2 regions of the Rhizobium sp. LEGMi-198b genome follow, and region 1 is predicted to be linked to the other one. Evidence: predicted binding sites of a transcription regulator. Region 1 holds the regulator's gene; the other holds the start of a gene.
What was found. Region 1 encodes LexA, which represses DNA repair genes until DNA is damaged. Its sites were predicted from a motif close to TGTTCNNNNTGTGTTCNG; they were not measured.
Positions count from the first base shown of each region.

Region 2: recA (recombinase RecA) is a predicted target of LexA. The motif match lies at 5,136-5,153, and genes of this name have one in related genera.

Region 1 is NZ_JBSYVH010000009.1:56,714-63,467, reverse strand. It holds gene ACXHXG_RS27935 (mechanosensitive ion channel family protein) at 1-1,004, shown strand, start outside; gene ACXHXG_RS27930 (DUF2721 domain-containing protein) at 1,110-1,601, shown strand; gene lexA (transcriptional repressor LexA) at 1,995-2,717, shown strand; gene ACXHXG_RS27920 (ComEC/Rec2 family competence protein) at 2,698-5,157, opposite strand; gene gltA (citrate synthase) at 5,438-6,727, shown strand.
Region 2 is NZ_JBSYVH010000002.1:78,504-85,257, reverse strand. It holds gene cckA (cell cycle histidine kinase CckA) at 1-1,754, shown strand, start outside; gene trpS (tryptophan--tRNA ligase) at 2,059-3,075, shown strand; gene ACXHXG_RS07125 (pseudouridine-5'-phosphate glycosidase) at 3,123-4,049, opposite strand; gene ACXHXG_RS07120 (carbohydrate kinase family protein) at 4,096-5,040, opposite strand; gene recA (recombinase RecA) at 5,280-6,365, shown strand; gene alaS (alanine--tRNA ligase) at 6,620-6,754, shown strand, end outside.

The sequences.
Region 1 (6,754 bases):
TCCGCGGTGCGCGGGCGCTCGTCATCGTAGCCGCGGTCGCCTGGATTACCGTCGTCTGGCACTATGATCCCAACATCCTCGCACGAGAAAATCCGGCGATCGACGCCGCTGTTCGCGGTGCGCTGAAGAGCGTCGTCGTTCTGATTTTGGCCGATCTCTGCTGGCAATTGTCGAGGGCATTCATTGACGAGAAATTGAGCGCCGCCGATAGCAGTGCCTCCTCGCCATCGGCGGAAGCCGCGCGCGCGGGCCGCCTTCGCACCCTGTTGCCGATCTTCCGCAACGCGCTGGCAGCCATCGTTATCGCAGCCGCCGTCCTCACCGTGCTGTCCGAAATGGGCGTGCAGATCGGGCCGTTGATTGCGGGGGCCGGCATATTCGGCGTGGCGATCGGCTTCGGCTCGCAAACGCTCGTCAAGGATATCGTCAGCGGCATTTTCTACCTGATGGACGATGCCTTCCGCGTCGGCGAATACGTTCAAAGCGGCAGCTACAAGGGAACCGTGGAATCTTTCAGCCTGCGTTCCGTCAGGCTTCGACATCATCATGGTCCGGTGTTCACAGTTCCCTTCGGCGAACTCGGCGCCGTTCAGAACATGAGCCGCGACTGGGCGATCGATAAATTCCTGCTACGGGTTCCGTTCAATACCGACGTCGCCAAGGCGAAAAGGATCGTCAAGCAAATCGGAGAGCAGTTGAAAGAAGATCCGGAAATCGGACCGCAGATTCTTGAGACCCTGAAAATGAAGGGGGTGGAGCAAATTGGCGACTTCGGTATCGAACTGAGCTTTGCTTTTACCGCCCTCCCCGGTCGGCAAACCTACATACGGCGCCAGGCCTATACCATGATCCGCGACGCCTTCATGGAAAACGGCATCGACTTCGCTCAGCCGACAGTGCAGGTGGGTGGCGAGGAAAAATCCGATGCCGCGATCGCAGCCATGACACTGCAGAGAAAGAAGATCGCTGAGCAAATGACGCAATCGGCAGCGCCGCCGACCTGACCGTTCGCGCGAGATCAGTCACCAGCCTCATCTCCGCGCCCTCTTTGGCAAGGCGACAACCCTGGAGCCGATACCGGATGACGTTGGACAGAAAGGAGATCCAATGTGCTGAATGACCATCTGACGTCTATTGCCGCGCACGTTATTCAAATAGCGCTGACACCGGTCTTTCTGCTGGCGGGCACCGCCGGGTGCCTCAATGTCTTCTCGGCCAGGCTCGCCCGCGTCTCCGACCGGGTCAACAGCCTTTTCGAACGGGTGACCTCTGAGGACCCGGATGAAACGCGGTTGCTGCAGCTCTATTATCTGCGACGGCGAACATTGGCGCTGGAGATCGCAGTTCTGCTCGGCACGGCATCGGGCGTGTTCACATGCCTTGCGACGCTCGGCCTCATGGGCGGTGCAATTCGACAGCAATTTCGCGAGCAATTGCTGCTCTGGCTCTTTGGCCTTGCCGTCTTCGCACTCATGGGCGCCTTTGTGGCCTTTCTCGTCGAGATGATTCTGGCCGGGCGCAGCATGCTAAGGCAGATCGCCAACGACCGTACCTTGCTCGAGCACCGGCACGGGAGTTCGAGGAAAAGTTCAACCTATTGATATCCCATCGAATATTACTACGGATGGCACCAATCCCGGCCCCTCAGAAATCCGGATTCCCAGTCAGATCCATAGCTTGCTCTCCATGGTTCGGAGAGTGTCGTCCTCCAAAGAGCTTATAGAACGAAGAACATGGCTTTTCGCCGCCTTGGAGATAATCCGTTTTGGGATCGTCCGAAATTTTGCTTCGCCCGATTCCGCATATATTTCTGCTATTTAGTTTGAAGGTGCCGGGAAAAAAGTCATCTGCCCGGGACCTGTTATGTTCCCATTTATTTGATGCACCTACAAAATGTTCACCGAAATTTAAGGGCTTGCGGAACACATATGGAACATATAGTGTCCGTTCTGGATTTGTTTCACGACACCTTCTCAGTCCCGAGGTTCAAAACGATGTTGACGCGCAAGCAGCAGGAACTGCTTCTCTTCATTCACGAACGAATGAAGGAGTCCGGTGTTCCGCCATCTTTCGACGAGATGAAGGATGCGCTGGACCTTGCGTCCAAATCCGGTATTCACCGTCTCATCACGGCTTTGGAAGAGCGCGGCTTCATCCGTCGCCTGCCGAACCGAGCCCGAGCGCTGGAGGTCATCAAGCTGCCTGAGGCCTATAGCCCGAGCCTGCAGCCTCGCCGCGGCTTTTCGCCAAGCGTCATCGAGGGTAGCCTTGGCAAGCCGCAACTTGTGCCGCCGCCCGCACCCGCCAAGCCGGTGAGTGAGGACAACAACAGTTCGGTTTCGGTACCCGTCATGGGCCGCATTGCCGCCGGCGTTCCGATCTCGGCTATCCAGAACAATACTCACGACATCACCGTTCCCGCCGACATGCTCGGCTCCGGCGAGCATTATGCGCTGGAGGTCAAGGGTGACTCGATGATCGATGCCGGCATCTTTGACGGCGATACCGTCATCATCCGCAACGCCACGACCGCCAATCCCGGCGACATCGTCGTCGCTCTCGTCGATGATGAAGAGGCGACATTGAAGCGCTTCCGCCGCAAGGGAGCCTCGATCGCGCTTGAAGCGGCAAACCCTGCTTACGAAACCCGCATCTTTGGGCCGGATCGAGTGAAGGTACAAGGCAAGCTCGTCGGTCTCATTCGCCGCTATCACTGACCGGTGACGCCGGCTTGAGCGGCGCGCCAAAAGTGTCTGTTCGCCAGTCGTAGGAGCGATGCAGGCTCCATGGCCGCGAAAGGTTTTCAAACGCCGCCGTTGCGACCGGTTTATTGGTGCTGAGGTTCATTTCAATAGATCCCGTGCGGCGCAGTGTTGCGCCCGTAAAAAGCATCGCGCCAGAGCGGCAGCGATCAAGACGCAGCCGTACGGAGGTGATGACGATATTGGCCGTGTCGCAGGCCGGAGCGAGATAGGCGGCATCTTCAATGGTGACAAGCATGTCGCCATTATCCAGCATTGCCACGCACCATGCACCTTTTTGGCAGGCGAAACCGCCCGGCCCGGCCGCGTCTAATGCCGCATCCATCGCCTTTCGAACGGTGCTCTGTTCTTCGGAATTCAGGCGACGATGCTTGTCTGATTTGCTGATTTTGGGGAGCTGACTATCCGGCGGAAGCATCGTTGGCGGTTGCTGCTCGGTGATCGCCAATGCTCTTTGCCACTGCTCGAAGATGAAATCCGGCGGTTTTTCGCGGTTTGTCGTCAGCGCACCGTTGCGCAACAAGGCGACCAGCGTGCCGTCCTCGGAGATCATGAGATCAGGCTTGAGGACACCGGGGCCGAGCGCCACGACTGCAACCGAACCGATGATCAAGAGCGCACCTGCATGTCGCAGCCATGTTCTCAGCAAGGTCATCAACAAGAAGCCGGCTATGACCGTCGGGAACAGCCAGACCGGCAGCCGACCGAAGGGAATATTGCCGCCCCAGGCGGCAACCGTTTTGGCAATGACGATGACGACATCAAGTCCCCAGCCGGTTATCTGCCAGAAAGGGGCATCAACGCCAAATGGCATCAGTAGCGTCGCCGCCATGCCAAACGGCATGACGACAAAGGAGACGACCGGCATAGCCGCCAGATTGGCGATGAGACCATATGTCGCCAATCGGTGAAAATGCTCTATCGAGAAGATTGCCGTCGATGCGCCGCCTATAAAAGAGGTCGACAATATGCTTCCGAAGAAACGGGAAACGAAGAGCAGCGGACGCATGACCCGGAACCGGGAGAGAACGCTCTCCCGATGCGGCCTCCTCGCCCAGAGCGAATAGCCGGACACCAACGCCAGGGTCGCGGCGTAAGACATCTGAAAACTTGGTCCGAGCGCCTGCGAAGGCGACAGTATGAGAATGACTATCGCCGATAGCGCCACGTTGCGCAGGCTAATGGATGGTCGGTCGAAGAGCACGGCGATCAGCATGATAGCCATCATGATGAAGGCACGCTCCGCGGATACCCCGAAGCCGGAAATGAGATAATAAGCCGTCACTGTAACTAGCGCGCCGAAGGCCGCAATCTTCTTTGTTGGCCAAGCCTGTGCCACGCCGAAAAACAGACTGAGGGCGTAGCGTAAACCGACATAAAAGATGCCCGCGGAGAGCGCCATGTTCAGGCCGGAGATGGCGATGATATGCGCAAGACCCGAGGTCCGCAGCGCTTCCGTCGTATCGTCTGAGATCGCTCGTCTCTCATCGGTGACAAGCGAAGCCGCAAAGGCGCCGGTGTCTCCGGGCAAAAGCGTCCTGATTCTATCGCCGATATGGCTGCGCAAACCGGCAAGCCAGATATCCGCCTTGTCGAGGACCGACCCCTGAACTACATCACTAGTCGGCGACAATAATGTCGGCGTTCCATAGGCAAAACCATTCGCGCCGGTGCCATCGAAATAGGCGCTGAAGGCGAAATCGTTGAGGCCGGGCAAGGCAGGTCCGGCCGGCGGCGTCAACCGCGCTCTACCCTGAATGCGGTCGCCGAGTTCGAAGGGCTGGAGCTGTTTGCGCACGAAAATGGTGATCTGCGCCGGCGGCCGGCGAATGGTCGGTTTTTCCGTTGCCTCCAGGGCGACGACATAGCGCCAACGGCCCTTGTCGTCGGCTTCACGCCGTTCGATCCGCCCGGTGATGGTGGTCGTCACCGCAGAGTCGAGCATCACCGTCGATGCGCGCCAGGTTTCGCATTGCGCCAGAGCCATGCCGGAGCACACCAGCATGCCGGCAAACAATATGTGCCGTAGCACTCGCCCCGCCTGCTGCTGGCGGAAAAATGCGACAGCGAAGATAAGGAGGGCCGTAAAAACAGCTTGCGGCGGCGGATCGGCTCCGACCGAGAACCAGACGATCGCGCCGGCGCCGATGTAGACCGGCGCAAATAGCATCGCGCGACCGTGCGCCGCCTCTTCTTCGGCTAAATGGTAAATGCTGAGTCGGATGCTGCCTGCCGCGAGGCGAAGGCGGGCAATAAGCGCGGCGTGGTCCTGTGTCCGCTCTGGCCGCGACGCTTTGGCACGAGAAATAACCGCGCCCACGCTCTGCTCGCGCACGGCAACCGCAGCCAATTCCCGACCATCCACCTGCGGATCCGGTGCCTCTAAATTAGGCATATATTCCAGCGCCCACGCAAAACTACAGCTATAGCGGGAGTTTTGCCGTCACCGGCCAGTGATTTCAACTGAAATCGGCATCATCGCCGACAAAAGACGCTAATTCACGCTTGCGCAAAACGGTCCCTTCTACCGCAGTGCCCAAAAGTTGATACTGCAATGCACAAATAGGCGTAAGGATAACTTGGCATTAGGCTCTGGATCATATAGCTAATCGTTAGTCGCTTAACCCTTTGGCGCTTTTTAAGGCGCCAATCCCGCCAAATCTTGGAGGATCAGCATGACGGAACAAAGCGCGAAACTAACTTGGGGTGAAAAGACGGTGGATTTGCCGGTTAAGTCCGGAACCATCGGCCCAAGTGTCATTGATATTGGTGCCCTTTATAAGAACACCTCCACTTTCACCTACGATCCTGGCTTCACTTCGACTGCGTCGTGCGAATCCAGCATCACCTTTATTGATGGCGACGAAGGCGTTCTGCTGCATCGCGGTTATCCGATCGAACAGCTTGCCGAACACGGCGACTTCCTCGAAGTCTGTTACCTGCTGCTCTACGGCGAATTGCCGACCGCAGCCCAGAAGAAGGACTTCGATTACCGGGTCGTGCACCACACCATGGTGCATGAACAGATGTCTCGCTTCTTCACCGGCTTCCGTCGCGATGCGCATCCGATGGCCGTCATGTGCGGCTGCGTCGGCGCTCTGTCGGCCTTCTATCACGACTCCACCGACATCACCGATCCGCACCAGCGCATGGTCGCAAGCCTGCGCATGATCGCCAAGATGCCGACGCTTGCCGCCATGGCTTACAAGTACCATATCGGCCAGCCCTTCGTTTACCCGAAGAACGACCTCGATTATGCGTCGAACTTCCTGCGCATGTGCTTTGCCGTGCCCTGCGAGGAATATGTGGTCAACCCGGTGCTTGCCCGCGCCATGGACCGCATCTTCATCCTGCACGCCGATCACGAGCAGAATGCGTCGACATCGACGGTTCGCCTCGCGGGCTCTTCCGGCGCCAATCCCTTCGCTTGCGTCGCCGCCGGCATCGCCTGCCTCTGGGGTCCCGCTCACGGCGGCGCCAACGAAGCTGCGCTCAACATGCTGACGGAAATCGGCACGGTTGACCGCATTCCGGAATATATCGCCCGCGCCAAGGACAAGAACGATCCGTTCCGGCTGATGGGCTTCGGTCATCGCGTCTACAAGAACTACGATCCGCGCGCCAAGATCATGCAGAAGACGGCGCACGAGGTTCTCGGCGAACTCGGCATTAAGGACGATCCGCTGCTCGACATCGCGATCGAACTGGAGCGTATCGCGCTGACCGATGACTATTTCATCGAGAAGAAGCTTTACCCGAATGTCGACTTCTACTCCGGCATCACGCTGAAAGCTCTCGGCTTCCCCACGACCATGTTCACGGTGCTGTTTGCGCTTGCCCGCACCGTCGGCTGGATCGCCCAGTGGAACGAGATGATCGAAGATCCGGAACAGCGTATCGGCCGCCCGCGCCAGCTCTATACCGGCGAACCGCAGCGCGAATACGTTCCGGTTTCCAAGCGTTAAGCCGAAGAAGCGAGACAACAAAAAACC
Region 2 (6,754 bases), on a different contig from region 1:
AAAAGACAGTGACGCTCGATCTCGACCTGCGCCGTGCCAACGGCCAAAGCCTGCCGGTGCAGATCGTCCACAGTGTCACTTCGATGCGTGACGGGGCGCCTGGCGAAAGCCGCACCATCGTGCTGACACGGCAGAATGGAGGCGACAACGATCAGTCGGCCTCCGTTGCGGCGATGCGCTTCAGTCGCTTCTTCAACAACACGCCGATGGCGATCGCCTCCGTGGACGGTGCAGGTCGCATTCTGCGCACTAACGCACCCTTCCTGAAGCTCTTCTCCGATCTCGTTTCGCGCGACGATATCGAGCGTGGCGCCGCCCTCGAGAGCATCGTCTTTGACGCTGACCGGCCGCGGCTGGAACAGGCACTTGCCGCCGCCAAGGATCGGCAGGGCGATATCCCGCCGATCGATTCACGCAATCCTAAGGACGATACACGGCATTTCCGCTTCTATATCAATGCCGTCATCGATCAGACCGACGAAGCGCCCGAAGAAGCGGCCATCGTCTACGCTGTCGAAGTGACCGAGCAGAAGGCGCTGGAAACGCAGATGGCGCAGACTCAGAAGCTGAATGCGGTCGGCACGCTCGCCGGCGGCATTGCGCATGATTTCAACAATGTGCTGACGGCGATCCTGTTGTCGTCGGATCATCTGCTGCTGCAGGCAAGGCCATCCGACGCGAGCTTCGCCGATCTGATGGAGATCAAGCGCAACGCCAACCGCGCCGCCGTGCTGGTGCGGCAGTTGCTGGCCTTCTCGCGCAAGCAGACGATGCGGCCGACGATCCTCAATCTGACGGATGTGATCGGCGACCTGCGTATGCTGGTGGACCGGCTGCTGTCGGGCACACATGTCAAGCTGGATGTCGATTATGGCCGCGATCTCTGGCCGGTGAAGACCGACCTGTCGCAGTTCGAGCAGGTGCTGATCAACCTCTGCGTCAACGCCCGCGATGCCATGCCCGAGGGCGGCACGCTGACGCTGCGCACCCGCAATTTGTCGGCAACGGACGTGGCTGCCTTCAACTATGCCTATCTGCCGCATGAGGAAATGGTGCTGGTCGAGGTCAGCGACACGGGTACGGGGATCGCGCCCGACATCATGGACAAGATCTTCGAGCCCTTCTTCACGACGAAGGAAGTGGGCAAGGGCACCGGGCTTGGCCTTGCCATGGTTTATGGCATCATCAAGCAATCGGGCGGCTACATCCACCCGGAATCCGAAGTCGGCAAGGGCACGACCTTCCGCATCTTCCTGCCGCGCCATATCGTCGAAATTCCCACGGTGATCGAAGGTCAGGCCTCCGAAAGCCGGGATATCTCGGCGATGGACCAGAGCGTTGCCGCTGTCGTCCCGCCGCCGGAGGAGCCTGCGGACCTCACCGGCAAATCGGCCGTCGTTCTGCTTGTCGAAGACGAGGAGGCGGTGCGCAGGGGTGGCAAGCGCATGCTCGAGACGCGTGGCTATACCGTCTATGAGGCGGGATCCGGCGTCGAAGCGCTCGATATCATGGATGAACTCGACGGACAGGTGGATGTCGTCGTTTCCGACGTCGTCATGCCGGAGATGGACGGACCGTCGCTGCTGCGTGAATTGCGCAAGAAATATCCCGATATGAAGTTCATCTTCGTATCCGGCTATGCCGAAGATGCCTTTGCCCGCAACCTGCCGGCCGATGCCAAGTTCGGCTTCCTGCCGAAGCCTTTCTCGCTGAAGCAGCTTGCCGTCGTGGTCAGGGAAACGCTGGATCGCTAAGTGAGGGAGGCCGGGTAAAGCGCTGTTTTGATGCGCTTTATCGCTCTGCGAACCAAAGAAATATGCAAGCTTTGGACGATACCGGCGTCACAAGTCCAACGTTCACCATTGCCATTCCAATCTGATCCGTGGCATCAAACCGATATGACCGACCTCGCTAACGCCAGCCTGCGGATGTGGTGGCGCTCCTTCTAGGAGCGGCAGTCGTCATTTCTTGAAATCGACCCTTGCCGCCGTGATCCGGCAGGCATGGTCATTTCCCGGCATCTTTCCGATCGCGGCGGCTCCTTAACGGAGCAACTAAATGTCACCTATCGATAATCGCCCGGTCATTCTCACAGGCGATCGGACTACAGGTCCCCTCCATCTCGGTCACTACGTCGGTTCTCTGAGGAACCGCGTGGCCCTCCAGCATACGCATCGGCAATTCCTGCTTCTGGCGGATATGCAAGCGCTGACCGACAACGCGCATGATCCGGAGAAGATTCGCCGGAACGTGCTAGAAGTCGTCTTCGATTATCTCTCCGTGGGGATCGATCCGGCCGAAACGACGATTTGCCTGCAATCTGCATTGCCGGTGCTGGCCGAACTGACGGTACTGTATCTGAACTTCGTGACCGTCGGACGGCTGGAGCGCAACCCGACCATCAAGACGGAAATCCAGCTTCGCGGCTTTGAGCGTGATGTCCCAGCAGGTTTTCTTTGCTATCCCGTCGCTCAAGCGGCTGACATCACCGCCTTCAAGGCGACGATCGTCCCGGTGGGCGAAGATCAGGCTCCGTTGATCGAACAAACCAACGAAATCGTGCGTCGTCTCAACCGGCAGGCCGGCCGCGAGGTTCTTCCGGAAGCCGAGGCAATGATCCCGACGGTCGGCCGCCTGCCGGGCGTCGATGGTAAGGCCAAAATGAGCAAGTCGCAGGGCAATGCCATCCCGCTATCCGCATCGCCGGACGATATTCGGCAAGCCGTGCGCCGGATGTACACCGATCCCACTCACCTGCGCGCCGCCGATCCGGGAAAGGTGGAGGGTAATGTCGTCTTCACCTATCTCGATGCCTTTGCCGAGGATAGGGCTTTCGCCGAAGAGCTGAAGGCACGCTACCGAAGGGGCGGTCTTGGCGACATGGTCGTGAAACGGCATCTTGAAGATATTCTGCAAGCTCTGCTTGCCCCGATCCGAGAGCGCCGTGCCCGGTACGCCGCTGACCCCGGCTACGCACTGGAAGTCCTGCGGCGAGGTACGATCAGGGCCAGACAGCGGACGGAGGCAACCCTTGCGGAACTGCGCACCGCGTTGGGTCTGTTCACATTGACCTAAAGCGGCTGCGCGGGTTGCCATCCGTTATCGACGCGACTCGCTTCCGATTATTCCGCCAGCGCAACCGCGATTTCCGCGGCAAGGCGCGCATTGTTTTCGACCAGCGCGATATTGGTCTTGAGGCTGCGGCCGTCGGTGATGTCGAAGATGGTGCTGAGCAGATAGGGGGTGACCGCCTTGCCGGCGATTTCGTCACGCTCGGCGCTGTCCAAGGCGCGTTCGATGTAGATTTCCATCTCCTCACGCGGGATTTCATCGGCTTCCGGAACTGGATTGGCGATCAGCATGCCACCGTTGATGCTAAGCTGTTCACGGGTTACCTGGAAGTTGGCGATGGCGGCAGGGCTGTTCAAGGTCAGCGGGCTCGGCAGGCCGGAGGAACGCGACCAGAAGGCGGGGAATTCGGCGCTGTCGTAGGTGACGACGGGCACGCCGCGGGTTTCCAGTACTTCCAGTGTTTTCGGAATATCCAGGATGGCCTTGGCGCCGGCGCAGACCACGATGACGTCAGTGCGGGCGAGCTCTTCCAGGTCGGCCGAGATATCGAAGCTTTCCTCGGCGCCGCGATGCACGCCGCCAATGCCGCCGGTCGCGAAAACCTTGATGCCGGCCCGCGCTGCGGCGATCATTGTCGCGGCAACTGTGGTGGCGCCCGTGCGGCGCTCTGCAATGGCGAAGGCGAGGTCGGCGCGCGAAACCTTCATCGCACCAGTTGTCTGGGCGAGCGCCTCCAGCTCTTCAGGCTCCAGGCCGATATGCAGCACGCCATGAATGACGGCGATCGTTGCCGGCACGGCGCCTTCCTGCCGGATGATCGCCTCGACGCTGCGCGCCATCTCGATATTGCCGGGATAGGGCATGCCATGGGTGATGATGGTCGATTCCAATGCCACCAATGGAGCGCCGCGCAATTTTGCTGAAGCAACCTCCTTCGAATAGGAGATCGGCAGCAGGGGTGAAATGGGCTTGGTCATGGTTGTGTCCGATTGGCTGAGTTGGGAGATGCGAAATTCGTGCGCTTCATGACAAAATAGCGGCTTCGGGAACAAGAGCCAGTATTGCCTTCAGAAGCTCAGGCGAAAGATCCTCCGCCGTGGCGAAAGGTGATTGCACGGTGATCGCGGCGGCCGCTGCCCCGTGGCGCACCGCCTCGCCGAGATCGTGACCGGCAAGCAGGGCGGCCAGAACACCGGCGGCGAGCGAATCGCCGGCACCGGTGACATCGGCAACCTCATCGATAACGGGCGGCTGCAGGCTGACGGCGGCATCGCCGGAAAAAGCGATCAGTTCGCGTTTGCCACGTGTAATGACACCACCCCTGAGGCCGAGTGCGCGCAATCCGGCGATCCAATGGCGCGGATCGTCCGGACGGCTCTCCGTCAGCGCCGCAGCTTCGGCCTCGTTCAGAAAAAGATGGTCGATGCCGGCAAGGCAGGGCTTCAGGCGCACCACTTTGGCCGGCGAAATCGCGATCGCGGCCAATGGCTTGCCGCAATCGGCTGCGCGCATTGCGATGGCGGCCAGCGTTTCGGCCGGCAGATTGGCGTCGCAAAGGATCAAGTCAGTGGCTTCGAAGGCATCGCGGATGGCGCGGATCGTCAGCCGGCGCGGCACGAACAGCTTATAGAGCTCCATGTCGGCGAGGGCGATCACCAGATTGCCGTCGCGTTCGAGGATTGCCGTATAGCTCGGCGTCTTGCGATCGAGAAAAACGAAGGGCTTGTCGTCGACGCCGGCATTGAGCGCCGCCTCCGCAACCATCTCGCCCGCCGCATCGCCGCCGCGCGGCGAGATCAGCCGCACATCAAAGCCGAGACGGGCCAGATTGCGCGCCGCGTTGAAGCCGCCGCCGCCCGGCTCCTCGAACCAGGCACCGGGGTTACTGGCCCCTGGCGCCGTCTCGCCGAAGATGCGGCCGCGCCGGTCGATATGGGCACCACCCAGAACGAGAATCTTCTTCGTCATCTCGATCTCCTCAGCGCTTCCAAAGGCGAATCGAGCCGGTTGATATCTCACGCAAAATGCCGGGCAAGGACACGTAAGTGCTTGCTATGAAAGAAGAAAACAAATGTAGAACAAAATTCATTTTACCTTTTTCTTTCAATTGCTTGTTGTGCCCTTGCGACATGAGAACAAATGGAGTACACAATTCTCATCAGCGGCGACATTGCTTGAGCGGCTTCAATAACCTAAAGGTGGATCGGATGTCTCAGAATTCTTTGCGGCTTGTAGAGGACAAATCGGTGGATAAAAGCAAGGCACTTGAAGCGGCACTCTCTCAAATTGAGCGGTCGTTCGGCAAGGGCTCGATCATGAAGCTCGGCTCGAACGAGAACGTGGTCGAAATCGAAACAGTTTCCACCGGCTCCCTGAGCCTCGATATCGCTCTCGGCATTGGCGGCTTGCCGAAGGGACGCATCATCGAGATCTACGGGCCGGAAAGCTCCGGTAAGACGACGCTTGCGCTGCAGACCATTGCCGAATCCCAGAAGAAGGGCGGCATCTGCGCCTTCGTCGATGCCGAACACGCGCTCGATCCTGTCTATGCCCGCAAGCTCGGCGTCGACCTGCAGAACCTCCTGATTTCGCAGCCGGACACCGGCGAACAGGCGCTTGAAATCACCGATACACTGGTGCGCTCCGGCGCCATCGACGTTCTCGTCGTCGACTCCGTTGCCGCGCTGACGCCGCGCGCTGAAATCGAAGGCGAGATGGGCGACAGCCTGCCGGGCATGCAGGCTCGCCTGATGAGCCAGGCGCTGCGCAAGCTTACCGCTTCGATCTCGAAGTCCAACTGCATGGTCATCTTCATCAACCAGATCCGCATGAAGATCGGCGTCATGTTCGGCTCGCCGGAAACGACGACCGGCGGCAATGCGCTGAAGTTCTATGCCTCCGTCCGTCTCGATATTCGCCGTATCGGCTCGGTCAAGGAGCGTGAAGAGGTGGTCGGCAACCAGACCCGCGTCAAGGTCGTCAAGAACAAGATGGCACCGCCCTTCAAGCAGGTGGAATTCGACATCATGTATGGCGAGGGCGTTTCCAAGACTGGTGAGCTGATTGATCTGGGTGTCAAGGCTGGCATCGTCGAGAAGTCCGGCGCCTGGTTCTCCTATAACAGCCAGCGTCTGGGGCAGGGCCGCGAAAACGCAAAGCTCTTCCTGCGCGACAATCCGGATCTTGCTCGCGAGATCGAGCTGTCGCTGCGCCAGAATGCAGGTCTTATTGCCGATCGCTTCCTGCAGAATGGCGGACCAGACGCTGATGACAGCGACGCCGCGGACGCGTAATTTCCGCGACCAAGTCCAGGACTAACCAAGACTAAAATTCAAAACCGGCCGTATTGTCCAAGGGATGTACGGCCGGTTTTGCTTGTGCGGCTGGACAGGGCCGGGAGCGGACGATAAAAGCCACTGGATTTGTTAAATATTGCCAACGCGTGATCCCCAAAAGTGCGAAGCGGTTTTTGGACAAGACCATGCTAGGTGAAGGAACATGAGCGAGATGGGACATCTCGCTCGAGGCAAGGACTGAAGGGCCCAATATGAGCGGTGTGAACGAAATCCGGTCGACCTTTCTCGACTATTTTAAGAAGAACGGCCACGAGATCGTGCCGTCGAGCCCGCTTGTTCCACGCAACGATCCGACGCTGATGTTCACCAATGCCGGCATGGTGCAG